3 regions of the Nonomuraea sp. NPDC052634 genome follow, and region 2 is predicted to be linked to each of the others. Evidence: predicted binding sites of a transcription regulator. Region 2 holds the regulator's gene; each other region holds the start of a gene.
What was found. Region 2 encodes HrcA, which represses chaperone genes, less so after heat shock. Its sites were predicted from a motif close to TTGGCACTCTCNNNNNGAGAGTGCCAA; they were not measured.
Positions count from the first base shown of each region.

Region 1: the regulator HrcA is predicted to act here: its motif matches at 1,934-1,960, upstream of AB0K67_RS08720 (DNA starvation/stationary phase protection protein).
Region 3: the regulator HrcA is predicted to act here: its motif matches at 6,889-6,915, upstream of groES (co-chaperone GroES).

Region 1 covers NZ_JBFATY010000001.1:1,934,011-1,944,227, reverse strand. Annotated here, with positions in the region: gene AB0K67_RS08730 (VIT domain-containing protein) at 1-1,085, opposite strand, end outside; gene AB0K67_RS08725 (MerR family transcriptional regulator) at 1,082-1,924, opposite strand; gene AB0K67_RS08720 (DNA starvation/stationary phase protection protein) at 2,041-2,508, shown strand; gene AB0K67_RS08715 (alkaline phosphatase PhoX) at 2,831-3,853, shown strand; gene AB0K67_RS08710 (helix-turn-helix domain-containing GNAT family N-acetyltransferase) at 3,887-4,762, opposite strand; gene AB0K67_RS08705 (beta-propeller fold lactonase family protein) at 4,857-5,771, shown strand; gene AB0K67_RS08700 (N,N-dimethylformamidase beta subunit family domain-containing protein) at 5,824-7,155, shown strand; gene AB0K67_RS08695 (glycerol kinase) at 7,239-8,708, opposite strand; gene AB0K67_RS08690 (6-phosphofructokinase) at 8,861-9,886, shown strand; gene AB0K67_RS08685 (MHYT domain-containing protein) at 10,143-10,217, opposite strand, start outside.
Region 2 covers NZ_JBFATY010000001.1:2,706,346-2,716,562, forward strand. Annotated here, with positions in the region: gene ybeY (rRNA maturation RNase YbeY) at 1-203, opposite strand, end outside; partial or broken gene AB0K67_RS12045 (PhoH family protein) at 200-535, opposite strand; partial or broken gene AB0K67_RS12050 (phosphate starvation-inducible protein PhoH) at 758-1,432, opposite strand; partial or broken gene AB0K67_RS12055 (PhoH family protein) at 1,421-2,125, opposite strand; gene AB0K67_RS12060 (histidine triad nucleotide-binding protein) at 2,305-2,649, opposite strand; gene AB0K67_RS12065 (SigE family RNA polymerase sigma factor) at 2,930-3,442, shown strand; gene AB0K67_RS12070 (hypothetical protein) at 3,439-4,101, shown strand; gene AB0K67_RS12075 (16S rRNA (uracil(1498)-N(3))-methyltransferase) at 4,181-4,912, opposite strand; gene dnaJ (molecular chaperone DnaJ) at 4,909-6,054, opposite strand; gene hrcA (heat-inducible transcriptional repressor HrcA) at 6,066-7,079, opposite strand; gene AB0K67_RS12090 (hypothetical protein) at 7,506-8,000, shown strand; gene AB0K67_RS12095 (DUF3097 domain-containing protein) at 8,019-8,828, shown strand; gene AB0K67_RS12100 (DUF4870 domain-containing protein) at 8,825-9,784, shown strand; gene hemW (radical SAM family heme chaperone HemW) at 10,042-10,217, opposite strand, start outside.
Region 3 covers NZ_JBFATY010000012.1:106,343-116,559, forward strand. Annotated here, with positions in the region: gene guaB (IMP dehydrogenase) at 1-519, opposite strand, end outside; gene AB0K67_RS34590 (helix-turn-helix domain-containing protein) at 1,110-2,105, shown strand; gene AB0K67_RS34595 (DUF5319 domain-containing protein) at 2,145-2,522, shown strand; gene AB0K67_RS34600 (sigma-70 family RNA polymerase sigma factor) at 2,632-3,267, opposite strand; gene AB0K67_RS34605 (hypothetical protein) at 3,633-4,247, opposite strand; gene groL (chaperonin GroEL) at 4,796-6,415, opposite strand; gene groES (co-chaperone GroES) at 6,488-6,802, opposite strand; gene AB0K67_RS34620 (class I SAM-dependent methyltransferase) at 7,267-8,469, shown strand; gene AB0K67_RS34625 (hypothetical protein) at 8,664-10,217, shown strand, end outside.

The sequences.
Region 1 (10,217 bases), 770 kb from region 2:
TCCACCCCGGCCAGGTGCTCGACCGCGCGGTAGCGGTTGCGGTCGGACGCCTCGGCCAGCCCCTCGAACGCCTCCTCGACCACCGAGTCGAACGTCAGCACCGCGAACCTGTCCTGCGCGGTCAGCGTGTCGACGATGCGGGCGGCGGCCCTGCGGGCGCACACCATCTTCCAGCCGCCCATGCTGCCGGAGCGGTCGAGCAGCAGCACCACGTCGCGCGGCGCGCGGGCGGCCTGCAGCGGCGGCGGCAGCACGGTCAGCGCGAACGTGCCCCGCCCGTCCAGCTGCAGCGCCGTGGACGCGTCGAACGACAGCCGCAGCACGAAGTCGCGGTCGAGCCGCTCGCCGGGCCGCAGCCGCACCGTGCGCCCGCCGTCCGCGCCGCCCTCCTCCTCGACCACGTGCAGGCTGGAGGCGAGCTCGCGCAGCTCGAGACCGGCCGCGTCCACCGTGGCGGCCAGCGACAGCCGTACGGGGTTGGGGAAGCCGGGCAGCAGCACCGGCGGGCTGATCCTGGAGGCGTCGGGCACGGCGCCGGTGTCGGGTGCCGTGCCGTCACCGGCGGCAGGCCCGTCGATCGGGCTGCCGGGGATGTAGCGCGGCGCCACCACCAGCGGGAACCTGAACGTGGCCGCGCCGTCCTCGTACGGGAGCGGCTGGCTCATGCTCAGGTGCACCGAGACGCGCTCGCCCGGCAGGATGTTGCCGACCCTGATCGTGAACACGTCGGGCCGGTCCTCCTCGGCGATCGCGGCCCGCTTACCCTCGCGCAGCGCCTGGTCGTAGTCGGCCCTGGCCTGGCCGCGCTCCTTGAGCACGCCCTCCACGACCCGGTCGTCGGCCTCCATACGGAAGCCGGTCACCGCCGCCCTGTCCGGCAGCGGGAAGACGTACGTGGCCTCCAGGGTCACGTCGTACGGGTTCGTGAAGCCCTGCGTGACCTCGACCCCGGCGACGAGACCCGTGATGCCGGCGGCCACGTCCACGCTCTCCAGCGGCAGGTTGCCGCGCTCGGTCCGCAGCGCGCCGAACCCGGCGTCCGGCACCGGCAGGCACCGCGCGGGCTCCAGCGAAGTGATCTTCATGTCAGCTCCCTCTCTTCGAGCACCGCGAGCAGCGGCCCGGCCGCCGCCAGCACCGCATGAACGTCCTCGTCGGTCAGCGCCCGGCCCTCGTCGAGCACCAGCCGCACCCCGTCGGCCAGCTTGACCCCCCTCATCGCCACGGCCCCGGCCTCCCGCCCGTTCACGGGTGCCCGCCGCGCGGCCCGGGAGCCCGCATGTTCGGCGTCCCGCTCGTGTGCCCGCCGCGCGGCCCGGGAGCCCGCATGTTCGGTGTCCCGCCCGTTCACGTCGGCCCGAGGGGCCGTGTGCTCGGCCGCAGGCGTGTGCCGCGCGGCCGGAGAACCCGCGGGCTCGGGCCTTGCGGCCGTGGGGTCCGCCGGCTCCGGCGGCCGGCGACCGGCGGCGGCGTCCGGTCCCTCCGGTCGGCTACCCGGGCGCTCCGCCCAGAACCGCGTCCGTCCCGTGAGCGGCCGGGCGCTCACGGCCGGCTCTCCGGTGGGGCAGGCGCCGTCGCGGACGGCTTCGGGAACGGTCTCCGGGCGCGGCAGATGCAGTCCGGAGACCGCCTCCAGGGTGTGATCTTCAGCACCCGCGAGCGCCGTCTGGATCTCGGCGATCGAATGGCCGGCCGCCTGCATGCGCTTGATCGCCACGAGCTGGAGGAGGTGGCGGCGGCCGTAACGGGCGACTCTGCCGCGCCGGGTCAGCGGCGGATCAACGAGCCCGATCGTCGTATACCACCTGATCAGCCGCTCGCTGGGCACGTCGCGGACCCGGCCGTTGACAGGTGCCGCCGCGCCGTCGCGCAGGGCGCGGGCCGCGTGCTCGGCCAGCTCGCCGATGGTCCAGGTCTCGCCCATACCTCCACATTGACACTGTCATTATTGCAGTGTCAATGTCTCCGGCCCGGAAGAAGCGGAGGGGGAGATTGGTTGGGGGCAGGTGTAAACACCGACAGGCGGGGAGGAAAGTAGTCATGGCTACCATCACCGGACCTCTTACGGACGACGCCAAGAACACCGTCGTCCAAGCTCTCCAAGGCGCCCTCGTCGACCTCATCGACCTCACCCTGGTCGCCAAGCAGTTCCACTGGAACCTCATCGGCTCCCACTTCCGACCCATCCACCTGCAGCTCGACGAGCTCGTCTCCATCGCGAGGGAGCACGCCGACACCGTCGCCGAGCGCGTGGTCGCCCTGGGGGCCAACCCCGACGGCCGCGCCGCCACCGTCGCCCGCGACACCAAGCTCCAGCAGCCCGAGGGCGGCTGGCAGGAGGACGGCAAGGTCGTGGCGGCCATCACCGAGATCCTCAGCGGCATCAGCAAGCGCATGTACGAGCGCATCGAGGCCACCGACGAGCCCGACCCGGTCAGCCAGGACCTGCTCATCGCCGTGGCGAAGGAGATCGACAAGCAGCACTGGATGTTCCAGGCGCAGCGCTGACCCACCACGGCACCACCGGCTCACGGCGGGCGGGCGCCGTACGACGAAGGAGAGCCCGGGCACGCGGCCCGGGCTTTCGCATGCCCGGAGGCGATGGCACGCCGAGGTTTTCCCGCCCGATCGCAGGAAGGCGGGAAACGATTCCATCGTCACGTACGGTGACGCTCGCCCCCGGCGGGGGCGGGCCTCCTCCCGGAACGATGCACGGAGCGTCACGGCCCGGCCGATCACAGGCGGGGTTTGCGGATTGTTTGATTACCCGAGTCCCTGCCATTCATGTCCGTGCGGTCGACTAGCGTGGCACCTAGAGGGAGGCCCCACGATGTCGCACAAGACTCTCCTCCGCACGGGCCCGCTCTTGCCGGGCGGCATCAGCCCGTACGGTCCGCTCGGACTGCCGGGTCCCGACGGCCTGGCGCTGCCCCCGGGGTTCACCGGCCGGGTGGTGGCCCGCAGCGGTGCGAAGGTCGCCGGTCTGACCTGGCACGCCGCCCCCGACGGCGGCGCCTGTTTCCCCGACGGCGACGGCTGGATCTACGTGTCCAACTCCGAGCTGCCCCTGCTCGGCGGCGCGTCGGCGCTGCGCTTCCGCCCCGACGGCAGCATCGGCGACGCCTACCGGATCCTCTCCGGCACCGATCTCAACTGCGCGGGCGGCGCCACGCCGTGGAACACCTGGCTGTCGTGCGAGCTCGGCCACCGCGGTCGCGTCTTCGAATGCGACCCGTACGGCGCCCGCGCCGCGCGCCCCCGCCTGGCGATGGGCCGGTTCAAGCACGAGGCCGCCGCCTGCGACCCCGAGCGGCGGGTGATCTACATGACGGAGGACGAGCCCGACGGGTGCTTCTACCGGTTCCGGCCGAGCGACTGGGGCGACCTGACGGAGGGCACGCTCGAGGTGCTGTGCGAGTCGGGCCGCTGGGAGCCGGTGCCCTCGCCGGCCGCCCTGCTCAAGGAGGCCCGCCACCAGGTCGACGACGCCCGCCACTTCGACGGCGGCGACGCCTGCCACTACGCGGGCGGGGTGTGCTACTTCACCACCAAGGGCGACACCGGCCTGTGGGCCTACGACGCGCAGACCTCCACGCTCGACCGGCTCTGCGAGGGCGTGCGCGCCATCACCGCCGCGCCGTCCGGTGACCTCTACGTCGCCAGGGAGCGCCCCGAGATCGACGTGATCGCGCCCGACCGTGCGGTCACGCCGTTCCTGCGGCTGGAGGGCCACGACGGGGCGGAGCTGACCGGGCTGGCGTTCTCGCCGGACGGGCAGCGGCTCTACTTCTCGGCCAGGCGCGGCCGCACCGAGGGCCAGACGTTCGAGGTCACCGGCCCGTTCCGCCCCTGACCAGCGGGCCGGCGGCGGTCCGGGCACCGGCGCTCACGCGGAGCCGGCCGCGGGTGGCGTGGACAGGTCGAGCGTCCACATCTCCTCCACCAGCTCGATCCCGTTCTCCGAGCCCTTCTCCGACGACTCCAGCTCGAACCCGGCCGCCCGGTAGATGCGCCGCGCGCTGGTCAGGCAGTCGCGGGTCCACAGCGTGATGCGCCGGTAGCCCTCGGCGCGGGCGTGCCGTACGCACTCGTCCACCAGCCGCCGCCCGATGCCGAGGCCGCGCGCCCACGGCTCGACCAGCAGCAGGCGCAGCTTGGCGGTCTCGTCGTCCTGCCGCATGCAGAAGATGCACCCGGCCCGCTCGCCGTCCACCTCGGCGATCCAGCCGGTGTCGTGCGCGGGGTCGAACCCGGCCACGATCCCGGCGACGAGCTGTTCGAACGCGGTGCCCCAGCCGTACTCGGCGCTGTAGAGCTCGCCGTGCCGGTAGGCGACCCAGCCGAGGTCGCCGGTGCGCGGCGGCCTGATCACGTACGAGCGCCGCTCCCGCGTCCCGTCGAGCACCTGCCGGATCGTCGCCATGCCCTCGACCAGCCGCGCCTGGTCCCCGTCGGACAGCCCGCCGAGCAGCTGCTCGATCTCCTCGCCGGAGCGCCGGTCGAGCGCGGCGAAGACCTCCGCGCCCTTCGGGGTGAGGCTGACGAGCTGCTTGCGCCCGTCGGACTCCGAGCGCTCGCGCTCCACGAGCCCGTCGTTGCCGAAGCGGGTGAGGATGCGGCTGAGGTAGCCCGCGTCCAGGCCGAGCAGCGCGCGCAGCTCGCCGGTCTCCAAGCGGCCGGCCTGCGCCAGCTCGAAGAGCACGCGCACCTCGGTCAGCGAGTACGGCGAGTCGAGCAGCCCCGCCTGGAGCGCGCCGATCACCTTCGTATAGAACCGGTTGAAGGCTCTTACCTGAGAAACCCTTGCCTCTGTCAACGAACTCATTGCCTTAGTCAACCATAGGAGGATCCCCGCTGTGAAGCACGTGCGCATTGGCGGATACGGTCCCGGCATCGTCACGATCGGCGATGGTGAGGCACGCGGCCTCGCACGGGTGACGGCGCCGTCGTTCCTGGCCGCCCACCCGACGCTCCCGGTGCTGTACGCCGTGGGCGAGCTCGAACGCGGCTGGCTCACCGCCCTGGAGGTCACCGGCGAGCTGACCCCGTTCGACGAGCGCCCGAGCGAGGGCCACAGCCCGTGCCACGTCGCGGTGGACCCCACCGGCACGCTGCTCGCGGCGGCCAACTACGGCGACGGCACCGCCGTGATCTATCACCTCGACGAGCGTGGCGCGTTCTCCGGTGAGCCGATCGTGCTGCGCAACGAGGGCTCGGGCCCGAACGCCGAGCGCCAGGAGGGCCCCCACGCCCACCAGTGCGTCTTCCACGACGGCCTGCTGCACGTCTCCGACCTCGGCACCGACGAGATCCGCCGCTACCGGCCCGACGGCACCCGGCTGGAGCCGATCAGGCTGAGCCCCGGCACGGGCCCGCGCCACTTCGCGTTCGCGGGCGGCCGCCTGTACGTCGCGGGCGAGCTCGACGGCACCGTCACCCTCATCGAGGGCGAGCGCCGCACCACCGTGCCCGCCTCGCAGCAGGACGGCGCCAACGCGCCCTCGCACCTCCAGGTCGAGGGCGACCTCGTCTACGTCGCCAACCGCGGCCCCAACACCGTCACCGTGCTGCGCGCCGGCGACCTGTCGCGGGTGGCCGAGGTGCCGACGGGCGGCGACTGGCCCCGCCACTTCGCCATCGACGGCGAGGTGATGTACGTGGCCAACCAGTACGCGAACAAGGTCACCCGCTTCGCCCTGCGCGACGGGGTGCCCGAGCCGGACGGCACCTCGTACGAGGTGGACAGTCCCGCCTGCGTGCTGATCGTGTAAGGAGTTCACCAAGTCGCCGCCGATCCGGAGGGCGGGCCCCGACCATGGCCTCGTGCGCAAGGTGCCCGTCGTCGCCGCCCTCCTCGTCGTGCTCGCCGCCGGCTGTGGCGAGCCGCCTCCGTCCGCGCCCGTCCCCGTCGATCCGCGGATCCCGACCGAGCTGGACGTGCAGGAGTCCTGGCGGATCACCAGGCTCGGCGCCGACCACGAGATCGAGGGGTACGCCGACCGGGTGAGCGTGCTGCCCGGCCAGCCGCTGCGCCTGCACGTCTCGACGACCGCGCCCCGCTTCACCGCCCGCGCCTTCCGCATGGGCGCCAACCCGGCCAAGGTGTGGGAGTCCGACCCGGTCAAGGGCACGCGGCAGCCGCCCGCCAAGGTCGTGGACGGCATGGTCACCGCCGCCCACTGGCCGCCCTCCCTGACCGTGGACACCACGGGCTGGCCGGAGGGGTCGTACCTCATCAGGCTCGACGCCTCCACCGGCGCCCAGCGGTACGTGCCCGTCACCGTGCGCTCGGCCTCCACCGTCGGCCGCGTGGTGCTGGTGAACGCGGTCACCACCTGGCAGGCGTACAACCTGTGGGGCGGGCGCAGCCTCTACACGGGCCCGGGCGGGTACGCCGGCAGGTCGCGCGCCGTCACCTTCGACCGCCCGTACGACGGCGTCGGCGCCCGCCTCTTCCTCGACTTCGAGAAGGAGGTCATGGCGGTCGCCGAGAAGAGCGGCGTGCCGCTCGCGTACCTCACGAACCTCGACCTCGTGCCGGGCGCGCTCGACGGCGCCCGCGCGGTGATCTCGCTCGGCCACGACGAGTACTGGACGCCCGGCATGCGCCAGGTCGTCACCCGCGCCAGGGACAGCGGCACCAACCTGGCCTTCCTCGGCGCCAACGCCGTCTACTGGCGCATCGCCGTGCACGGCAGGACCGTCGCCTGCGACAAGGAGAGCCAGTGCCGGCTCTGGCGCGACACCCGCCCGGAGAGCGCGCTGGTGGGCCAGATGTACGACTGCTTCCCCGCCGAGGGCGCCTACCGCGTCACCAGGCCGGATCACTGGATCTTCGCCGGGACGAAGGGCCGCGTCTTCCCCGGGCTGGTCGGCGTGGAGACCGACCGGGTCTCGCGCGGCTCGCCCGCGGGGGTGCAGGTGCTGGCCGAGTCGCCGTTCTCGTGCGGCGGGCGGCCCACCGTCGCGCACAGCACCTACTACACGGCGCCGAGCGGGGCCGGCGTGTTCGCCTCCGGCACGATGCGCTGGGTGTGCGGGCTGCGCGGCAAGCGCTGCGGCCACGGCGTCACCGACGACGCCGCCGCCTTCACCCGCCGCGCCACCATCAACATCCTCACCCGCTTCGCCCAGGGCCCCGCAGGCCGAGCGTGAGCCTTCGCCCAGCGCTCTATGGGGCGAGCCTGAGCCTTGGCCCAGGTCCCGTGTGGCGAGCCTGAGCCCAGTCCTCAGCCCGGTCAGGTGTGGCGGGCGGCCGTGCGGGTCAGCTCGACGGCGGCCCGCCAGCGCGCGTACGCCGCCTCGTCCCGCTCACCGGGCTCGAAGCGCCGGTCGAGGAGCCACGTCTCGCGCAGCTCCGCCTCCGACCCCCACACGCCCGCTCCGAGCCCGGCCAGGAACGCCGCGCCCAGCGCCGTGGTCTCCTGCACGGCCGGCCGCTCCACGGCGGTGCCGAGCTGGTCGGCCTGGAACTGCATGAGCAGGTCGTTGGCGCTGGCACCGCCGTCGGCCTTGAGCACCGGCACCGACCCGGCCGTCATCGACTCCACCACGTCGCGCACCTCGAACGCGATGGCCTCCAGCGTCGCCCTGACCAGGTGCGCCCGCGTCGTGCCGCGCGTGATGCCGGTGATCAGCCCGCGCGCGTCCGGCTCCCAGTGCGGCGCGCCGAGGCCGGTCAGCGCGGGCACGAACACCACGCCGCCGCTGTCGGGCACCGTGCGCGCCACCGCCTCCGATTCCGGCGCGGTGCCGATCAGCCCGAGCCCGTCGCGCAGCCACTGCACCGCCGCGCCGGTGACGAAGATCGACCCCTCCACCGCGTACGTGCGCTCGCCGGACGGCGTCTGCCAGGCGACCGTGGTCAGCAGCCCGTTCTCCGGCCTGGTGATCTTGTCGCCGATGTTGGCCAGCACGAACGAGCCGGTGCCGTAGGTGCACTTCACATCGCCCACGTCGAAGCAGGTCTGCCCGAACAGCGCCGCCTGCTGGTCGCCGGCCACCCCGCTGATCGGCACGTCGAGCCCGAGGAAGACGGACGGATCCGTACGCCCGAGCGGCCCGTAGTTGGGCACGATCTCCGGCAGCGCCCGCTCGGGCACGCCGAACAGCTCGCACAGCTCCGGCTCCCAGCCGCCGGACGCGAGCCCGTACAGCAGGGTGCGGGAGGCGTTGGACGGGTCGGTCACGTGCTGCGCGCCCGCCGTCAGCCTGGCGATGAGGTAGGAGTCCACCGTCCCCACGGCGATGTCGCCGGACTCGACGCCCGCCCACACCCCGGGGTCGTGCTCGGCCAGCCAGGTGAGCTTGGTGGCGGTGAAGTACGGGTCGAGCCGCAGCCCGGTCAGCTCGCTCACCCGCGGCTCATGACCGGCGTCGCGCAGCCGCACGCACAGCCCGGCGGTGCGGCGGTCCTGCCAGACGATGGCCCGGCGCGGCGCGGCCAGCGTGTGGCGGTCCCACAGCACGGCGGTCTCGCGCTGGTTGGTGATGCCGACGCAGGACGGCCGCAGCGAGGTGCCGCGCAGCGCGGCGGCGCAGGCCGACAGCGTGGCCTGCCAGATGTCCTCGGGATTGTGCTCGACCCAGCCGGGCTCGGGGAAGTGCTGGGCGAACTCCTCGTATCCCTTGCTCGCCACGCTTCCGTCCTCGGCGACGACGAGCGCCGTCACTCCCGTCGTCCCGGCGTCGATGGCCAATACGCTCACGAAAACTCCTCCTCGATCGATGGCGGCACGAGCGGGCGCCCAGGTTTCATTCCCCAGCCTCGCGTTTGGTCTAGACCACTGCGTGTGCTGCCGGGCACAATGCGAGTCTGACACTAGGTCTGGTTCGTGACCCCTATCGGGAGGAACCCGCCATGCGTATTGGAGTGCTCACCGGAGGCGGCGACTGCCCCGGCCTCAACGCCGTCATCAGGGCAGTGGTGCGTAAGGGGGTGAGCGTCTACGGGCACGAGTTCGTCGGCTTCCGTGACGGCTGGCGCGGCCCCCTCGAAGGCGACACGATGCCACTTGACATCCAGGCCGTGCGCGGCATCCTCCCGCGCGGCGGCACCATACTCGGCTCCTCCCGCACCAACCCGATGAAGATCGAGGGCGGTGTCGACCGGATCAAGGAGAACCTCGCCGCGACCGGCGTGGACGCGCTCATCGCCATCGGCGGCGAGGACACCCTCGGCGTCGCCAAGCAGCTCTACGACCGCGGCGTCCACGTCGTGGGCGTGCCCAAGACCATCGACAACGACCTGTCCGGCACCGACTACACCTTCGGCTTCGACACCGCCGTCAACATCGCGACCGAGGCCATCGACCGGCTGCACACCACCGCGGAGTCCCACCACAGGGCGCTCATCTGCGAGGTCATGGGCCGCCACGCCGGCTGGATCGCGCTGCACGCGGGCATGGCGGGCGGCGCCAACGTCATCCTCATCCCGGAGAAGCCGTTCGACATCGACCGCGTCTGCGAATACGTCGAGTCCCGCTTCCGCACCCGCTACTCGCCGATCATCGTGGTCGCCGAGGGCGCGCACCCGGTCGAGGGCCAGATGGCGCTGCAGACCAGCACGCTCGACGCGTTCGGCCACGTCCGGCTCGGCGGCATCGGCGAGGTGCTGGCCAAGGAGATCGAGAAGCGCACCGGTAAGGAGGCCCGCACCACCGTGCTCGGCCACATCCAGCGCGGCGGCACCCCCACGGCCTACGACCGGGTGCTCGCCACCAGGTTCGGGCTGCAGGCCATCGACGCGGCGCACGAGGGCGACTACGGCAAGATGGTCGCGCTGCGCGGCACCGACATCGTCCGCGTCGGGCTCGACGAGGCCACGGCCGAGCTCAAGACCGTGCCGGTCGAGCGGTACGAAGAGGCCGAGGTGTTCTTCGGCTGACTGTAAGCGGCCTGCAAGCGCGCGGCCGTACCGTCGGGGTCAGCGGGGTCAACCGCTACAACCCCCTCAGGGTACGGCCTGCGCCGCGACACGTCGGCGGCCCACCTGTGCGTCGCAGGCCGTACTCATGACATAGATCGACCGTGGGGCGTGCCGGAGAGATCGGTCTCGGCACGCCCTCCGCGTTCGCGCGGCGCGCCCGCGAGGCCCGCCGGCCTTCTCGCCGCCGTCTTCTGTCGTCCCGGCGTTCGCCCGCTCACCGGCGCCTGCTGCGCATCGGCTGCTGCCGGGCGGCGGGCTGCGGCTGGGCGGCCTGCATCGGCTGCTGCTG
Region 2 (10,217 bases):
ATCGGGAAGGCCAGCACGTCGGTCGGGCCCGGCTCGCCCATCCACTTCTCGTGGAGCTCCGCCATGGCGTCTTCGTCGACGACCACGATGGACAGCTCGGCCAGCGGGTTGATGCCCATCTCGCCGAGCACGTGGGTGGCCAGGGCGACGATGCTCTCCTCGTCGATGCCGACGCCCGACTCGTTGTTGATCTCGATGCTCACGGTCGCCGCTTCCCTCGCTGCTGAATCGCCTTGGGCTCCTGGGCCGCCTGCGAGGCGTCGTAGCGCCCGTAGGCGTCGACGATCTCGCTGACGAGCTTGTGGCGCACGACGTCGGTGCTGGTCAGCCGGGCGAAGTGGATGTCGGGGATGCCTTCGAGGATCTCCTGCACCACCCGCAGTCCGCTCACCGTGCCCGACGGGAGGTCGACCTGCGTGACGTCACCGGTGACCACGATCTTCGAGTTGAACCCGAGCCGGGTCAGGAACATCTTCATCTGCTCGGCCGAGGAGTTCTGGGCCTCGTCGAGGATGATGAAGGCGTCGTTGAGCGTGTTGTGGGTCAGCAGGAAGCCCTCGGTGACGTAGAGGGAGTCCTCGGCCGCCACCTGGATGCAGACGCACTCGGCCGTGCCGCTGGGCTCGATGCGCTCGATGCGGCGCTCGGGGCGGACGCCGCCGTGAGCGTGGTAGGCCGCCGCCTTGCCGGCCCGCCTGAAGGGCTCGACGCCCTCGGGCAGGTGGACGTCGAGGACGCCCGCCGTCCGCCGCGCCACGCCGCCGAGCGAGCGCACCAGGGTGACGACGTCGTCGCCGAGCCGCTCGGAGGCGGTGGTGAAGCGCAGGCCCTCGGCGGTGACCGTGCCGCCGGCGTCGAGCAGGCCCTGGAGCACCGCGAGCCTGATCTCCGCCGTGTTGCGGAGGTAGACCTCCGGCACGAACGTCGTCTCCGGCCCGAGTTCGGCCAGGCCGAGCTCGGCCGGCGGGTGCGCGAGCGTCGTGGTGCCGCCGGACCGCCCGGCCGCGACCGGCACGCCCAGGCTCTTGGACGCGGTGCCGCGGCCCTCGCCGAGCAGCAGGCCCAGCGCGTACGGGTCCATCGCGACGGCGCGCTCGGGGAAGCAGACCGGCGCGGTCAGCAGCGGCAGCTCCCACCTGCGCTCACCGGCGGGACCGAGGTCGCCTGCCAGCTCCTTGGTCTCCAGCACCCGCCAAGGCCCGCCGCGGCCGTCGCGGACGGTCCACAGGTGGTCTTCGCTGGCCAGGACCGAGGCGCCGTCCTGGCTGGACAGGCGGTAGATCTTCTTCTCACCCTGCGGGTAGACCCCCAGCACGGGCGTCGGCTCGCCATCGGACCCGACGACGAGATCGCCGACCTCCAGCTCGCCGATGGGGCGCCAGCCGTCGGGCGTCAGCACCTTGCTGCCGACCGGCTGGGCCCGCCCGCGCATGTAGGCGAGCGGCGCGACCTCGATGGTGCCCGCGGCCATCAGTTTGGGGATGGAGTCGGGGTCGACCATGTCGTGCAGCGCGTCGTAGAGCGGCCGCAGGTATGGGTCGATCTTCTCGTACAGGGTGCCGGGCAGGAAGCCCAGCCGCTCGCCCGCCTCGACCGCGGGACGGGTCAGGATGATGCGGTTGACCCGCTTCTCCTGCAGCGCGCGCACCGCCTTGGCCATCGCCAGGTACGTCTTGCCGGTGCCGGCGGGGCCGATGCCGAAGACGATGGTGTGCTTGTCGATGGCGTCGACGTAGCGCTTCTGGTTGACGGTCTTGGGACGGATGGTGCGGCCCCGCGACGACAGGATGTCGAGCGAGAGCACCTCTGCCGGCCTGTCGGAGGTCATGCGCAGCATGGCGATGCTGCGCTCGACCGCGTCGGGGCTCAGCTCCCCGCCGCTGCGCAGGACCTCGACGAGCTCCTCGAAGAGGCGTACGACGGTGCCGCTCTCGTCAGGGCTGCCGGTGACGGTGATCTCGTTACCGCGTACGTGGATGTCGGCCCGGAAGGCGCCTTCGATGACGCGCAACAGCTCATCGCCGGAGCCCAGGAGGCTGACCATCGGGTATTCGTCCGGTATCAGCACCTTCGCTTGAGTCCGCGAGGGAGGTGCTGTACGTCGGGATTCATGTAGTTCGGACATGGGCAGGCCAGCGGCCTGATGCCTCCCGGTCTCTTTCGGAGTTCTTCTCCGCCCATCGTATCCGGGGCCAGGCCGATTGCTCGCCCCGATATCGCAGCGTCCGGCCCTGTTCGATCGGAGTCCGATCGGAGTCCGATCGGATCCGATCGGGGCCGATCGGGGCCGGCCGCCTCCGGCCGTCAGCCCGGCGGCCAGGTCAGGTCGCGCCCGCCCAGCACGTGAGCGTGGACGTGGAAGACCGTCTGGCCCGCGCCGGGTCCGGTGTTGAAGACCACGCGGTAGCCGCGCTCGGCGACGCCGCGCATCACGGCCACCTCGTGCGCGGTCTTGAGCACCTCGTCAGCGAGCCCGTCGTCGGCCTGGGCGAGCGCCGCGGCGTTGGCGTGGTGCTCCTTCGGGATGACGAGCACGTGGGTCGGCGCCTGCGGGTTGATGTCCTGGAACGCCAGGGTCCTGCCGGTTTCGTAAACGATCTCGGCGGGAATCTCCTTGGCGACGATTTTGCAGAAGAGGCAATCGCTCACCCGATCAGCCTACCGAGGGCGCCGCCCCCGGCCGAGTCCGTTGCGAATCGGTAATCACCTGTGTCGTGCACAGGAAGATCAACAAGGTTAGGGTGAGTGTGCGAAACTACAGCAGAAAAGACGATTCAGGGTCGGGCGAGCGCCACCTGGCGAGGACACAGACTGGGTAATGCACCCTAAGGAACCGGGGAAACCTCCAGAACCGGAAGAGCGTAAACCCTCTGGGAAGGCCGCGCGTCCCACTGATGTGACCACCGAAACCCTTCTGGCCGACAGGTCGATGGGGGCGGTGCCGGTCGGGTGGGATGCCGACATGGCCGTGACGGCGCTGTACAGCGCTCATTTTCGGTCGTTGGTGCGTCTCGCTGTGTTGCTGGTGCGCGACATAGCAACAGCTGAGGAAGTCGTGCAGGATGCGTTCGTCGCCATCCATGGTGCCTGGCGCAGGCTGCGCGACCCCGACAAAGCACTTGCCTACCTGCGCCAGTCTGTCGTCAACCGGTCCCGGTCAGTGCTGCGCCACCGCGCGGTCGTCGAGAAGTATGCTCCGAAAGGTCTGCCTGACGCGCCGAGTGCCGAAAACGGCGCCATCGGGGAGCTGGAACGTTCTGCTGTGATCGAGGCGTTACGTGCCCTGCCCACCCGACAGAGAGAAGCACTGGTTCTACGCTACTACGGTGATCTGTCCGAAGCTGAGATCGCTCACGCCATGGGCATCAGCAAGGGGGCGGTCAAGAGCCACACGGCACGTGGCATGGCCGCCTTGCGATCGGTCCTGGAGAAGATGTCATGACCCAGCCCCCCGACGAGTACGGCGACCTGCTGCGCCGTGCGCTCCGCGCGGAGGCGGACGCGGTCGTGCCCTCGCCGGACGGACTGGAGATCATCCGTGCTCGCATCGAGCGGCGCAACGTACGAAGGCTGTTCTGGTGGCGAGCGGGGGCGGCCGCGGCCGGCGCGGTCCTGGTGGCCGGCACGATCGTGCTGGCCGTCCCCGGCCTGCGCTCCCAGATCATCGACCGGGCTCCCGTGCAGGTCGTGGACGATGAGACGACCAAGGTGCCGTCCAACTCCTCGACCACCCGCTCCATCGACCCGCCGGTCACCAGTGTCCTGCCCCGCCAGTCCCATCCGGTGGTGCTGCCGCCCGCCACGTCGGAGCCCGCGACCCCCAAGGTGACCCGCAAGGCCGACTCGACCAGCAGGCCGTCACCTACTCCCACGCCCACCCCCACCCCCTGTCCGTCGGCGCTCGCCGATGAAGCCGAGCCGCCGGCCGACTGCCCCACGCTCTCGCCGTCGCCCACGCCGACGCCGAGCCCCACGATGATCGAGACGTCCGCGCCGCCGTCGCCGTGCCCGCCCGAGGAGTGCCCTCCCGAGGACGTGATGACCGAGACGCCGCCCGTCGAGGCGTCCACGCCGCTGCAGGACACGCAGCCCACGCCCTGAACAGGCCCTGAAAAACAGGCCCTGAAAAACAGGCCCCGAAAAACAGGCACTGAAAGACGCCCTGAAGAGCGTCAGAGGCTCACCAGCGCCCCGTACGGCTGAACAGGACGGACGCCGCCGCCACCCCCGCCGTGGACGTGCGCAGGACCGTCGGGCCGAGCAGCACGGGCGCCGCCTTGGCCGCCGTGAACCTGGCCAGCTCCTCCTCCGAGACCCCGCCCTCGGGGCCGACCACCATGACGATGTCGCCCTCGGCGGGCAGCGCCACGCCCGACAGCGGCTCGGTGGCCTCCTCGTGCAGCACCAGGCCCAGCGCGGCCTCCGACAGCAACCGCTCGACCTGGGCGGTGGAGGCGAGGTCGGCCACCTCGGGCAGGTGGAAGCGGCGGGCCTGCTTGCCGGCCTCGCGCGCGGTGGAGCGCCAGCGGCCCAGTGCCTTGGCGACCTTATCGCCCTTCCACTGGGTGATGCTGCGCGCGGCCGCCCACGGCACGATCACGTCGACGCCGGCCTCGGTCATCATCTCCACGGCCAGCTCGCCTCTGTCGCCCTTGGGCAGGCCCTGGACGACCGTCAGCCGGAGCGCCGGCCGTTCGACGTCGTAGCGGCGCAGCACGTCGAGCCGGAGCCTGTCCTTCAGCGTCTCGCGTACGACGCACTCGGCCACCGCGCCCGCGCCGTCGGTGAGGTCGACGCGCTCACCGGGCCGCAGCCGGCGCACGGCGGCCGCGTGCCGCCCCTCGGGGCCCTCCAGCGTCAGCTCGGCCCCGTCGAGGCGCTCGCGCTCGCAGAGGAAGACCGGCGCCGTCACCGGCCGTTGAAGGCGTCACGCAGGCGGGAGAAAAAACCCTGCTGACCCGGTGCGAACTTGCCAGGCGGGCGCTCCTCACCTCGCAGCCTGGCCAGCTCGCGCAGCAACTCCTCCTGAGCGGAGTCGAGGCGGGTCGGCGTCTCGACGTTGACGTGGATGAGCAGGTCGCCCCTGCCGGACTCGTTGAGCCGCTGGACGCCCCTGCCGTACATGGTAATGACCTGGCCGGACTGCGTGCCTGGCCGGACGTCGACCTCTTCGGTGCCGTCGAGGGTGTCCACCGTCAGCACGGTGCCGAGCGCCGCGGCCGTCATCGGGATCTGCACGGTGCAGTGGAGGTCGTCACCGCGCCGTTCGAAGATCTCGTGGGGCCGCTCGGCGATCTCCAGGAACAGGTCTCCGGGCGGGCCGCCGCCGGGGCCGACCTCGCCCTCGCCGGCGAGCTGGATGTGGGTGCCGTCCTCGACGCCCGCGGGGATGCGGACCTTGATCGTACGGCGGGTGCGCACCCGGCCGTCGCCGGAGCACTCCTGGCAGGGGTGGCGGATGATGGTGCCGAAGCCGCCGCACTGCGGGCAGGGACGCGAGGTCATGACCTGGCCCAGGAAGGACCGCGTGACCTGGGAGATCTCGCCGCGCCCGCTGCACATGTCACAGGTGTCGGGGTGGGTGCCGGGTGCGGTGCCGGCCCCGTGGCAGACGTCGCAGAGCACGGCCGTGTCCACGGCGAGCTCGCGGGTCGTGCCGAAGGCCGTCTCGCGCAGGTCGAGCTCGACCCTGATCGTGGCGTTGCGGCCCCTGCGGGCACGCGAGCGCGGCCCCCTGGCACCGGTGGCGGTGCCGAAGAAGGCGTCCATGATGTCGCTGAACGGGAAGCCCGCTCCGAACCCGCCGGCACCGGCGCCCGCTCCCGCACCGCCGCCGCCGAAGGGGTCGCCACCCAGGTCGTACATCTGGCGCTTGTTCGGGTCGGACAGCACCTCGTAGGCCTGCGTGATCTCTTTGAACCGCTCCTGGGTGTCAGGATCGGGGTTCACGTCAGGGTGCAGCTCGCGAGCGAGCCGGCGGTACGCCTTTTTGATCTCGTCCTGACTTGCGTCACGGCGCACCCCGAGGGTGGCGTAGTAGTCGCTGTTTGCCACTTATCGACCTCTTATGATGCAGCCAGGATCTGGCTGACGTAGCGTGCCACCGCGCGTACGGCGCCCATCGTCACGGGGTAGTCCATCCTGGTCGGGCCCAGAACGCCGAGCCGGGCGAGTTGGTTGTCGCCAGAACCGTATCCGGTCGCGACGACGGATGTGCCCCGCAGGTAGGGGTTTTCCGATCCGATGCGCACGGTGAGCGCGGACGGGGTGTCTGAGGATGTCTCGCCGAGCAGCCGCATGAGGACGACCTGCTCCTCAAGCGCCTCCAGCACGTCGCGCAGACCGGTGGCGAAGTCGGCGCCGGCGAGGTTGGCCGCTCCGGCGAACACGACCTTCTCGTCGTGCCGTTCGACCAGCGTCTCGAGCAGCACGGAGAGGATCGTCGCCGCGGCGGGCCGGTCTTCGACGGGAAGCCTTTCCGGCAGGTCGGCGACCAGCTCGGGCACGGCGCTCAAGCCGCAGCCGTCGAGGCAGGCGTTGAGCACGGCGCGCAGGTTGGCGATGCGGTGGTCCTCCACCACTTCCGGCAGCTCCACCACCCGCTGCTCGACGCGGCCGGTGTTGGTGATGAGCACGAGCATGACCCGCCGCTCGGTCAGGGGAACGAGCTCGACGTGCCGGACCGTCGAGCGGGTGAGCGTCGGGTATTGGACGACCGCGACCTGCCGGGTGAGCTGCGCCAGCAGCCGGACCGTACGGGTGACCACGTCGTCGAGGTCGACGGCGCCCGCGAGGAACGTCTCGATGGCCCGCCGCTCGGCCGCCGACAGCGGCTTGACCTGCGAGAGCCGGTCGACGAACAGGCGGTAGCCCTTGTCCGTCGGCACGCGGCCCGCGCTGGTGTGTGGCTGGGTGATGTAGCCTTCCTCCTCCAGCGCGGCCATGTCGTTCCTGACCGTCGCCGGGGAGACCTTCAGATTGTGACGCTCGGCCAGCGCCTTGGAGCCCACCGGTTCGTTGGTGGACACGTAGTCTTCGACAATGGCCCGGAGCACCGCCAGCTTCCGATCGTCGAGCACGTGCTCACCTCCTGCCTCTGTCCCTTACAGGAACGTGGTGTCTAGCACTCTGTGTTCCCGAGTGCCAAGTGTACGGCTCTCGGTCACAAGGTGCGATAACACCGCGTCCCAACTGCTTCTGGCTTCCTGCGAGCAGCAGGCCTCACACTTGCCCTCATGACCGACGATTCCCGGCCCCCGACGTACGGCCCGCCGCCCGGCCACGGACCGGCACCGTACGGACAGCCGCCGTGGCAGCCTCCGCAGGAACCACCCCAACACGGCCGGCAGCCCGTACCTCCACAGGGCCCACCGCCGTACGGTGGCCCGGGTCAGTTCGGCCCGCCATCTCAGTACGGACAATACGGCCAACAGACCCAATTTCCACCACGAATCGACTCCAAAGCCATAAAGCCCAGCCTGTGGTGGATCGCGGCCGCCTGGGGGGTGTTCCTGGCCTGCGCGGCGGCCGGGATCGTGCTGTTCGCGAACGGTATGGGCGCCGCCTCTGACCTGGTGCCCAAACAGACGTTCGCGTCCGGCGAAAAGATCACGGTGACGGTGGACCCGGCCGACAAGCCCGGCGTCTACCTCGCGAGCGACACCCAGGTCACCTATGACTGCTCCATCAGCGGGGACGCCAAGCTGGCCAAGACCCCCGACCGGCGGATGATCGAGGCGGGAGACGCGGTCTGGGAGCAGTTCCTCGTGATCAACGCCCCGGCCAAGGGCGACTACGAGCTGACCTGCGTCAACGAGGAGAAGGCCACCGTTCGCTACGGCGTCGGCCGCGACTCCTACTCCGTCGCGACCGGTCTCGCCGACGGCATGATCACCATCATCGCCGTCTCGGGCGCCGGGCTGCTCGCCGCCGTCGCAGGCACGATCGTCGTCCTCGTCCGCCGCAGCGGCGCCCGCAAGCGCCTTGCGGTCAGCGGGTGATTTGCTACGGTCCCCCCTGTGTACGAGGGCGATGTTCTGGCGGGAAACTGGCGGCGGCCGGGCAAGGGGAAGATCCCCAAGGTGCCCGCCGAGCGGGACCTCGTCGTGGAGGACGCCGACAGCGGCTTCTGCGGCGCCGTGGTGGCGTGCGACAAGGAGGCCGTCACCCTTGAAGACCGGTTCGGCAACCGCCGGCTCTTCCCGCTCGCGCCCGCCGCGTTCCTGCTCGAGGGCAAGCCCGTCACGCTGATACGCCCTGCCGCGCCCGCCCCCGCGGGCCCCAGGCGCAGCGCGTCGGGCTCCATCGCCGTCGAGGGCCTGCGGGCGCGAGTGGCCCGGCAGAGCCGCATCTACGTCGAGGGCGTCCACGACGCCGCGCTCGTCGAGAAGATCTGGGGCCACGACCTGCGGGTCGAAGGCGTGGTCGTCGAATACCTCGAAGGCATCGACCACCTGCCCGCCATCGTCGAAGAGTTCCGCCCCGAGCCGGGGCGGCGGCTCGGCGTGCTCGTCGACCACCTGGTGCCCGGCTCCAAGGAGAGCCGGATCGCCGCCGAGATCACCTCCCCCGATGTGCTCGTGGTCGGCCACCCGTTCGTCGACATCTGGCAGGCGGTCAAACCGTCCGTGCTGCGCATCCCGGCCTGGCCGGAGGTGCCGCGCGGCGTGCCGTGGAAGGAGGGTGTCATCGCCGCGCTGGGCTGGCGCATGGAGCCCGCGGAGGCGTGGCGGCGCATCCTCGGCGCCGTCTCGACGTACACGGACCTGGAGCCGGCGCTGCTCGGCCGGGTCGAGGAGCTGATCGACTTCGTTACGGAGGCACCATGAGCCAAGACCCCCATGCCGGCCAGGACCCGCCCCGACCTTCCCCCGACGACGACGCGACCCGCAAGGTGAGCGCGGCGGACGCCGACGCCACCCGCAAGTTCTCCCCCGCCGACATGCCGCCGCCCGCGCCGGGCTCTGGCCCGCAGCCGGGCCCGCCGCCGTACGGACAGCAGCCCGACTCCGCACCCGGCTACGGCGCACCATCCGATTCCGCACCCGGCTACGGCCCGCCATCCGACTCCCCACCCGGCTACGGCACGCAGCCCGGTTCGACGCCCGGCTCGGCCCCTGGTTACGGCGCGCAACCCGGCTCCGCACCCGGCTACGGCGCACAGCCCGGTTCAACCCCCGGATACGGGCAGCAACCCCCCTCCTACGGCGGGCAGATCCCCTACGGGCAATTGCCCGGCTCGGCGCCCCAGTACCAGCAGCAGCCGCCCACCGACTACGGGCAGCCCGGTTACGGCCAGCCCGATTACGGCCGGCAGGGCCCCTACGGCGCGCCCGGCGGCTACGGCCAGCCAGGCGGCCACCCCGGCGGTTACGGCCGTCCCGGATACCCGCCGCCCCCGCCCGGGTACGGATACGCCCAGCCGCCCGGCCAGCCGTACATCCCCGGTCGCTTCGGCCCCCGCCCTGGCTCCGACGACAACAGCATGGCGATGCTCAGCCACCTGCTGGGCCTGCTGGTCTCCTGGATCGGCCCGCTCATCATCTACCTGGTGCGCAAGGACCAGTCCCCCTACGTCAGGGACCACGCGGCCGGTGCGCTGAACTTCGAGCTCACGATGTTCATCGGCTACATCGCATCGACGTTCCTGATGTTCTTCTTCATCGGCTTCCTGACGCTGCCGGCGATCTACGTGGTGTCGCTGATCTTCCACATCCAGGCGGCGGTGGCGGCCAACAAGGGCAAGCACTACCGCTACCCGATCGCCATCCCCTTCGTCACCTGAACCAGCCGTCACCTGAACCAGCAGATCCCTGACCGGGGCATCGGTCTACGCCAGGAGATCCCCCGGCCAGGGCGTCGATTCAGACCAGGAGATCGATCCTGATCAGGGGCGTCGGCCTGGACCAGCCGGCTCAGGGCAGGCCCCCTGACCGAGCCGTCGGCCTGGACCAGCCGGACTGCGTCAGATCGGTCGGTCAGTCGGCGGCGTCAGGCCACTCGAATCAGACCGGCGAGACCAGTCGGTTAGGACCAGCCGGCTCAGACCAGGAGATCCCTGACCAAGGCATCGGCCAGCAGCCTGCCCTGGAGGGTCAGCACCATGCGGCCCGCCTTGAACGGCTCGGGCTCCAGCAGCCCCCTGGCGAGCGCGCTCGCCACCGCGGGCCGCGCGGCGGGCGCGACCTCGGCCAGCGGGTAGCCGGACGACAGCCGTA
Region 3 (10,217 bases), on a different contig from region 2:
CAGCGCGAACGCCTCGTCGCGCGAGACCCCGACCGGCGCGGTGACCAGCGGCATCTTCGTCATGACCTCGCGGACGGGCCGCGTCTGGTCGGTCTCGAAGCGCATGTCGCGGTTGGTCACGATGCCGACGAGCGTGCCCGACTCGTCGGTGACGGGCACGCCGGAGATCCGGTACGTCGCGCACAGCCGCTCGACGTCGGCGAGCGTGTCGTCGGGGCTGCACGTCACCGGGTTGGTGACCATGCCGGCCTCTGACCGCTTCACCAGGTCGACCTGCTGGGCCTGCTCGTCGACCGACAGGTTGCGGTGCAGGATGCCGATGCCGCCCTGCCGGGCCATCGCGACCGCCATGCGGGCCTCGGTCACGGTGTCCATGGCCGCCGAGATCAGCGGGATCCGCAGCGTGATGTTGCGCGACAGGCGGGCCGTGGTGTCGGCCTCGCCCGGCTGGAGATCTGAATATGCGGGCACCAACAGCACGTCATCGAAGGTCAGACCCATCTCGGTGAACTTGGACATGCCGCGGCCCCTCCCTGCCTCGCACGCGTGATTGAGCTAAGTCTAGGGCCTGCCTCCAAACGCATTGATGCAGGGAGGCGGCCTGCCCGCTTCGTACGAGGACGCCCCGGCACAGGAGGGACGGGGCAGGAGGACGTGGAGCGCGCACGGACAGGTGCCGAGGCTTCCGGGGACCTGGTACTGGGGCTTGCGGGACCTGAACGCACGGATGCCGGGAGGACGAAAGCCCCCACGGCCTTCGTACTCCCGGCATCGGAAAGCGCCCGGGGACGGGACGGTCGGTGATCCGTCCCGCCTCCGGGCCATCGGCATCCGGGCAGGCGGCGCTCCGCACCACCGAACCCCCCTCCGCGTCCTGATGGCCGGCGCCGCCGCGCCCATCGCTGAATGCCGACGCTAGGTAAAGCGTGCGTTACAGAGCGGCGTTTAGCAATGTGCAAACGTGCAACTGCACGAAGCTGCAACTCCGCCGCATCGAGCCGGATCGAGTACGCGAAACGGCGGGACAGGCGTGGATGGCGGAGTTATCCTCGCGGCACGCCCGTGTCCCCCCTACGGAGCCGCCCATAATGCCCGACGAGTCTCCCACTGTGTCCGATCCCTTCGAGACGCTGGGTCTCGACTCGGCCCAGACCGCCCTTTACACCGCGGTGCTGCGCCTGCACAGGGCGACCCGATCGGACCTCGCCCAGGCGATGGACGGCCCGATCGAGAAGGTCGGCCGCCAGCTCGACGACCTGGTGAAGATGGGCGTCATCGACGAGCGTTCCGGCCAGTACCTGGCCAGACATCCCGCGGCCGCGCTCGGCAGGGTCATCGCCGAGCGCCTCGACCGGCTCGCCGAGGAGAGCCGCAGGATCGACTCCGCGCTCGGCTCGATCCGCAGCCTGATCCGGGATTACGACGCCGGGCGCGACCTGCGCAACGGCCCTTTCACGGTCGAGATGGCGAGCGGTTCGGACATCCTGTACGAAAGCGTCAGCGGCATCGCGGTGCAGTCACCCGCCCCGCCGATGCCATTACTGACCGCGATTCCCGACGAGCGCACCATGACCGATTTTGCGCGTAAATTCGCGGATCCTTGGATTGACGCGCAGAAACGAAACCTTCTTACCGTACGTGCCATCATTCCGGTGTCCACGCTCGCCATCCCCGAGGTGCGCGACCAGATCTCCAACGTCATCGAGGCGGGCGGCCAGGCGCGCACGCTCGACCGGGTGCCGAGCTGGTTCATGACCGTGGGCTCCGAGATGGCCGGGCTGCCCGCGTACTGGGGTGGCAACCTCCCCGACCACGCCTACACCTTCTATCTCGTACGTACCTCCGTCGTCGTGGGCGTGCTGAGCACGCTGTTCGAGGAGCTGTGGGCCCGCGCTCAGCCGCTGCCGTGGGCACCCAGGACCGACGGCGTCATGCAGGTCCTGCGCCTGGCGGCCCAGGGCCTGTGCGACGACTCCATCGCCCGCCGGCTCGGCGTCTCCGTCAGGACCGTACGCGCCCGATGGTCCGACGCCATGACCGAGCTGGGCGCCCAATCCCGCTTCCACGCAGGTGTGGAGGCCGCCAGGCGCGGATGGCTGAGCTAATACTCACCGCGCGGGCCGCATCGGTCATATGGTGGGAAGGTGCTGGAAGACGTTCCCCGCGATCCGTTCGCGGACGATCCGAACGACCCATCGGCAGCGATGGGCGCACTCGACGATGCCGAGCCGCTCACGGCCGCCGAACGCGACGAGGCCATCACCGACCTCGCCGACGTCGAGGTCTTCCGTTCCCTGCTCGAACCGCAGGGGGTGCTGGGGCTCGTACTCGACTGCCCGGAGTGCGGCGAGCAGCACTTCTTCGACTGGGAGCTGCTGCGCGGCAACCTGAAGCAAATGATCGAAAAAGGCCAGCCGCAGGTGCACGAGCCGGCCTTCCATCCCGACCCCGCCGACTACGTCAGCTGGGACTACGCCCGAGGCTACGTCGACGGTGTCATCGACACGGAGGAGCGCCGCTGAGCCACGTCATCCCGTAGCGCGGCCAGCAGCCGCACCGCGGGATCACACGGATCGGGCATCTCTCCGCGACCGAGCGCGTCGAGCAGCGCGTCGGTCTCGTCCTCTGGGGTCAAGCCGACTCCAGCTCGGCCATCTGCCGCAGCCTGGCCAGCGCTCGATGCTGGGCGACGCGTACCGCACCCGGTGACATGCCGAGTACATTACCGGTCTCCTCGGCCGAGAGTCCCGACACCACTCGCAGCAGCAGCAACTCCCGCTGGTTCTCGGGCAGCCGGGCGAGCAGGCGCCTGGCGTGCTCCACTTCGATGTAGCGGACCACCGTCTCCTCGGGCCCCGGACCGTCATCAGGGCCGTCGGGCAGATCCTGTGTCGGCACGGCCGACCGTACCGAGCTGCGGAGCGCATCTGCCACCTTGTGCGAGGCGATCCCGAACACGAACGACGCGAACGGCCGCCCCATGTCGCGGTATCGCGGCAGCGCGGACAACACGGCGATGCACACCTCTTGGGCGACGTCATCGGCAATGTGATATTGCCCTGAAACCCTGCCCAGCCTGGCGCGGCAATACCGCACCACCATCGGACGCAACTCGCCGAGCAGGGATTCGATCGCGCTGCGATCCCCCTGTACGGCGAGGCTCGTCAGTTCCCTAAGGTCGGAGTCATCCGTCCGTGCCGGAAGTCTCGACGCGAGCCTTACCCCAATTTTGGCGTCGGCGACGCTTCCCTCGCTCACGATAGGCATGATGCCCGTACTGATCCGGCCTGTCGTCATGGCGAATGGCTACGGATTGGTCACATTGAAGCGACGATAACGAGCAGTAATCGGATGGCCACACTAAGCCTTTATGCTGGCATAATATTTCACCTGATTACCCGGAATGCAAGACATTTGTCATAGCCCCCGACGCTTATCACCTGCTCTTGGTTTACGACCAATAATCCACCTTTCCGCCCATTTTCCCCCATCACCCGATAAGCCCCCACAGCTCCGACCCCCGCCAGCCCTGGCCTATCACCACAGCCCCGCACCCGACCCCACCGCCCGCCGAGCGCAAGCAGCGCGTGGGCCCTGCCGGGGCCCGCATGAGCGCCCCGCTCCCCCACGGCTCAGTCGCGGCGTGGGCCGTGGCGTGCGTCCAGCAGCTCCAGATAGCCCTGGACGGCCTCCCACAGGTGATGCTCGGGATAGCGGCCCACTCCCCTGTGCGCACGTCGCCAACGGCGGTCCCAGTACGCCTCGTGCACCGCCCTCAGGTGCTCCAGCGCCGTACGCAACTCCGCCTCGATGTCGGCCACCCCGCCGCCCGCGGCACCGCTCGCCGAGGCCGCCGCACGTACCTCGCCGAACCTCCGCTCCGCCAGCGCCGCGAGCACACCCTCCTCGACTCCGTCCAGCGACCAGAAGCGCACCGGTTCCCGGATGTGATGGTTGGCCACCGGATCCTCGCGGGACCGCCAGACGTAGGCCACCCCGCCCTTGTCCAGCTCCAGGAAGTCCACCAGCCAGGCGGTCCCCGGCGGCTGCGTGCCCCACGCCACCTCCTCGCCGGGCAGGTTCAGCATGAACGCCACCTCAAGGCACTCGACGGGATCGGCCCCGTCCAGCAGGTCGCCGAACACGTACGCAGCGCGCAGGAACGGCTCGTCCGCCCGCACCTTCCGGGTCTGCTCGCACGCCCGCGCCAGCCTGCGCAACCGCTCCACCGCCCGCTCGTACAACACGCCCCGCCACCTCCTCGCGTCGACGACCCGCACACGAACCGACCGCACACCGCCGGAACCGCCGCCCAGCGTACGTGCTCGCCTCCGCCCCCCTCACCCCAGCCCGGCGGCCCGCTCCTGAGAACACGCCCCCCGAAAGCCACACCCCGAGGCACTGCCGCCGGACCGCAGGACGCCGCCGCAGACCGCAGGGTCGGCCCGCCCCACAGACCGCGGAAACAGCACGCCGCAGACCGCAATGCCGACACGCCGCAGACCGCAAGCCGCAATGCCAGCGCGCCGCAGGCCGCGGCCTCAGCTCGTCGCCGAGCCGAGCGGAGCCCGGCCGAGCGCCGCGCGGAGCCCCCGCCTCGCCCTCCGCGCACAGCAGGACCTGCGGCATACCGCTATAGGGGCGATTCCGCAGAGGGGCACCCGCCGACCATCTCCCGCACACCCCAAGACCCGCACACCCCGAGACCCGCACACCCGAAAGTCCCGGAAACGCCGTACGGCCCGCACCCAACGCAGGGTGCGGGCCGTACGGTCAGCGAAAGGAGTGAGAAGGGTCAGTGGCCGTGGCCGTGACCGTGGCCCTGGCCGTTGGCCGGAGCCTCCTCCTCGGGCTTGTCCACCACGAGCGCCTCGGTCGTGAGCAGCATGCCCGCGATCGAAGCGGCGTTCTGGACGGCCGAGCGGGTGACCTTGACGGGGTCGATGACGCCCTGGGCGATCAGGTCGCCGTATTCGCCGGTCGCGGCGTTGAGGCCGTGGCCGGGCTCCAGCTCGGCGACCTTGTGGGTCACGACGTAGCCCTCGAGGCCGGCGTTCTCGGCGATCCAGCGGGCGGGCTCGACGAGCGAGCGGCGCACGATGCTGACGCCGGTGGCCTCGTCGCCGGTCAGGCCGAGGTCGTCGAGGTCCTTGGAGGCGTGGATCAGCGCGGAGCCACCGCCGGAGACGATGCCCTCCTCGATGGCGGCGCGGGTCGCGGAGATCGCGTCCTCGAGGCGGTGCTTCTTCTCCTTCAGCTCGACCTCGGTGGCGGCGCCGACGCGCAGCACGCACACACCGCCGGCCAGCTTGGCCAGACGCTCCTGCAGCTTCTCGCGGTCCCAGTCGGAGTCGGACTGCTCGATGGCAATCTTGATCTCCTTGATGCGGTCCTCGATGGCCTGCGCGTCACCGGCGCCGTCGACGATGGTCGTGGTGTCCTTGGTGACGACGACGCGGCGGGCCGTGCCGAGCACCTCGATGCCGACGTGCTCCAGCTTGAGGCCGACCTCCTCGCTGACGACCTGGCCGCCGGTGAGGATGGCCATGTCCTGCAGCATCGCCTTGCGGCGGTCGCCGAAGCCCGGGGCCTTGACGGCGACGGAGGTGAAGGTGCCGCGGATCTTGTTGGTGACCAGGACGGCCAGGGCCTCGCCCTCGACGTCCTCGGCGACCACGAGCAGCGGCTTCTTGGTCTGGGCGACCTTCTCCAGCAGCGGCAGGAAGTCCGCGATGGAGGAGATCTTGCCCTGGTGGAGCAGGATGTAGGCGTCCTCGAGGACGGTCTCCATCCGCTCGGGGTCGGTCACCATGTAGGCCGACAGGTAGCCCTTGTCGAACTGCATGCCCTCGGTGAACTCGAGCTCCATGCCCATGGCATTGGACTCTTCGACGGTGAGGACACCGTCCTTGCCCACCTTGTCGAAGGCCTCGGCGATCAGGTTGCCGATCTGCGCGTCCTGCGCGGAGATCGTCGCGACGTTGGCGATCTCGTTCTTGTCGGCGACCTCGCGGGCGCTCGACAGCAGGCGGTCGCTGATCTCCTTGGCGGCCTTGTCGATGCCGCGCTTGAGCGCCAGCGGCGAGGCGCCGGCGGCGACGTTGCGCAGGCCCTCACGGACCATGGCCTGGGCCAGGACGGTCGCGGTGGTGGTGCCGTCACCCGCGATGTCGTTGGTCTTGGTGGCCACTTCCTTGGCGAGCTGGGCGCCGAGGTTCTCGTAGCGCTCCTCCAGCTCGATCTCACGAGCGATGGTCACACCGTCGTTCGTGATCGTCGGCGCACCGAACTTCTTGTCGATGACGACGTTACGGCCACGCGGGCCGAGCGTTACCTTGACGGCGTCGGCGAGGGCGTTGACGCCGCGCTCGAGCGCGCGACGGGCGTCCTCGTCGAACTCCAGGATCTTCGCCATTGCTGAAAGTCCTCTCCTAGCGTCGAAAGCCCCGGCCGCCCTCAAGAGCGCCCGGGGCTCGACACATCCGGCTTACTTCTCGATGATCGCGAGAACGTCGCGGGCGGAGAGCACGAGGTACTCCTCGCCGCCGTACTTGACCTCGGTGCCGCCGTACTTGCTGTAGAGGACGATGTCGCCCTCAGAGACGTCGAGCGGGATCCGCTTCTCGCCGTCCTCGTCCCAGTTGCCGGGGCCCACCGCCAGGACCTTGCCCTCCTGCGGCTTCTCCTTGGCAGTGTCCGGAATGACCAGGCCGGACGCGGTGGTCTGCTCGGCCTCAAGCGGCTGAACCACGATGCGGTCGCCGAGCGGCTTAACGGGAACCTTGGTGGCGGTCGTCACGATCGGACCTCCCCTTCAGATTTCGATGATCTAGAAGAGGCGACCAGCTGGGCCTGCCGTCGCGGGTGTCAGACCTGCCTCGTCGCACGTTGGCACTCTCAAGGGGAGAGTGCCAACAGGAAACATATGCAAGAGGGGCTTGACAGTCAACACGAACGCGTCTGCCGACAGCGATCGGGGCTCGTGGAAAGGCCCTGTGACCTCGTTCAGTGTCCCACGTGCCCGAGATGTCCCGCCCCACCGCCGCACCGCGTCCGTCCATCTGTACGTGTGCGGCGCCCGGCGTGTCCTGCTCCACCGTCGCACTGCATCCGTCCGTCTTCTACGTGTGCGGCGCCCGGCGTGTCCCGCCCCACCGCCGCACCGCGTCCGCCCGTACGTGCACAGCGCCCGGCGTGTCCTGCCCTACCCCGCCCGCACGTTTTCTACCCATAAGAGCAAGCGCCCTCGTGCCGAGGAGGGCGCGCGTGGCGCTAACGTCGGGTGGCGTGGACCTCGACGCCTTCACCGAGCTGCTGACCCCGCGCGGCCTGCGGGCGCTCGCCGAGGCGGGCGAGCTGGTGGGGGCCGATCCGGTGGCCGCGGCCACGACGTTGCGCAAGACGTACGACGCGGCGCTGACCTCCGCCGCGCTCACCCAGGCGGGGCTGCGGCAGCGGGCCAGGGCCAAGTTCGGCGCGGACGCGGGCCGCATGTTCTTCACACCGCACGGCCTCGAACAGGCCACCCGCCCCGAGGTCGCCGAGCACCGCGCGCGCCGCCTGCTCACCCTTATCACTCCTGGGCGCGGGCGGGTGGCCGACGCCTGCTGCGGCATCGGCGGCGACCTGCTCGCGCTGGCCAAGGCGGGGTGCACGGTGACGGCCGTGGACGCCGACCCGCTGACGGCGGCCGTGGCGCGGGCGAACGCGGAGGCGTTCGGGCTGGGCGACCGGGTGACGGTGCGGGTGGGCGACGCGGCCGAGGTGCGGCCCGAGGAGTACGACGTGCTGTTCGCCGACCCGGCCAGGCGCACGGGCAAGGGCAGGACGTTCGACCCCATGGCGTACTCGCCGCCCTGGCCGGTGGTGCTCGACCTGGTCTCGCGCGCCGGTCTCGCCTGCCTCAAGGTCGCTCCCGGCATCCCGTACGAGTTCATCCCCGATGGCGCGCTGGCCGAGTGGATCTCGTACAAGGGGGAGGTCAAAGAGGCCACGCTGTGGGCGGGAGCCGGCGTGACCGGCGGCAGGCGCGCGACGCTGCTGCCCGGCGGCCACGAGCTGGCCGCCACCGGCGTCACGGCTCCGGTGGGCCCGCCCGGCCGCTACCTGTACGAGCCCGACGGCGCCGCCGTGCGCGCGCACCTCGTCGGTGAGGTGGCCGAGCTGGTCGGCGGGCGGCTGCTCGACCCGATGATCGCGTACGTGACGAGCGACGCCGCGACGGACACCCCATGGGCCGCCAGATACGAAATAGAGGACGTCATCCCTTTCAATCTGAAAAAGCTACGCGCCGCCCTCCGAGAGCGACAAATCGGCAATGTCACCATCAAGAAGCGCGGCTCCGCCGTCGACATCGAACGCCTTCGCGCCGATTTGCGACTCAGCGGCGACAACGCCATGGTCATCGTCCTGACCAGGATTCTCGACAAACCCTCGGTAATCCTCTGCAAGCCCTCCTCACCTGCCTGAATCTCCAAATTCGGCCATCGAACCGTTTTCCTCGATCTTTCTCCTCGCGTCTGACGGACCTTGCTCCAGCGGCTAAGGTAGCCGGGCGGGAGTTCTCCCCCTATTGCGGTTAACCGCGTTCTCGCTCTTTCAGATATGAACCGGACCTACCCGACCACTGCGCGGCAGTCCGTCGGCGAGCGAAGGAGCTTTCGGTGGACCATTCCAACCACACCACCCTTCTCCAATCGGGCGCGTACAACGCCGACGTCGTCCCCAAGAGGATGCGAGACCTGCTCGCGCGTGCCGCACAGGACCACGTCTACGAGCAGCGCACCCAGGGCGCGGTGCTCGACGAGATCCGCCAGCGTCTTGAGGGCATGGAATGGCTGCTGCGCGAGGTGCGCGAACGCGAGCTCGGCGGGCTGAGCGGCTCCCTTGAGGCGGTGAACGGGCGGCTCGACGAGATCGCCGTCAAGCCGCCGATGTGGGCGGAGGGCCTGGCCCAGCACGTCGAGGCCGTACGCGACCACGTGGACGCCGTGGGCGACAGGGTCGGCTCGGTGGACGCCAGGATGTCCCCCATCACCGACCTGCCCAGCCTGTGGGCCGACCTCGGCACCGTCGGTGAGAGCGTGGACGAGGCGCTCAACCGCCTCCAGTCGGTGCTCGACACCACCGACGGCATCACCAAGGGCATGGCCGACTTCGCCGCCACCCTGAAGGGGCTCAACGCCAGCATGGAGGCCGCGGCCGGGCGTTTCACCCGGCTCGACCGGTCGATGGCGGAGCTGACCTCCCGTACGGACCGGGTCGAGGTCGCCGTATCCGACCTGTCGGAACACCTCACCAGCAGGATCGACGACACCGCCCAGCGCCTCGCGGCCCGGCTGGACGAGACCGACAAGCGGCTGACGTCCCGGCTCGACGAGACCGACCAGCGGCTCACCGCCCGGCTCGGCGAGACCGACCAGCGGCTGAGCACCCGCCTCGACGAGACCGACCAGCGGCTCGCCACGGCCCTGCTGGAGGCCGACGAACGGCTCGTCGCCCGGCTCAAGGAGGCCGACGAGCTGGCCGGAGCCCGCCTGGCGGGCGTCGAGCAGCGCCTGGCCACCCGCCTCGACGAGACCGACCAGCACCTCGCCGTGCAGCTCGGCGAGAGCGAGCAGCGCCTCACCGCCCGGCTCAGCGGCGTGGACGCCAGGCTCGAACGCGTCGAGGGCCGCCTTTCCGGCCTCGACTCCCGGCTCACCGGCTTCGACAGCCGGCTCGAATCCGCCGACGAGTGCCTGGCCGAGATCGACACCAGGCTCGACGGGCTCGACGACCGCATCGGCGGCGTGGACAAGCGGCTGTCGTCCATGGACGGCCAGCTCGGCGCCGTCGACAAGCGGCTGGGCTCGCTCGACGCCCACCTCGGCCGCCACGACGACCGCTTCGACGCGATCGACGTCCGCATGGACACCCGCTTCGCCTCGCTCGACGAGCGCCTGCAGGCAGGCGAGCAGCGCGCCGCCGAGATCGCGACCCGCAACGAAGGCCGCTTCAACCGGCTGGACAGCCAGGTCGACGCCATCGACGAGCGCCTGGTCGAGGCCGAAGAGCACATCAGCAGCCGCTTCGACGCGCTCGACGGGCAGCTCGGCGGCATCGACGGCCGGTTCCGTGGCATCGACACCCAGCTCAACGGCCTGGCCGCGCGCGCCGAGCAGACCGGCGAGCACCTTGAGTCGGTCGGTGAGCATCTGGAGTCGGTCGACGACCGC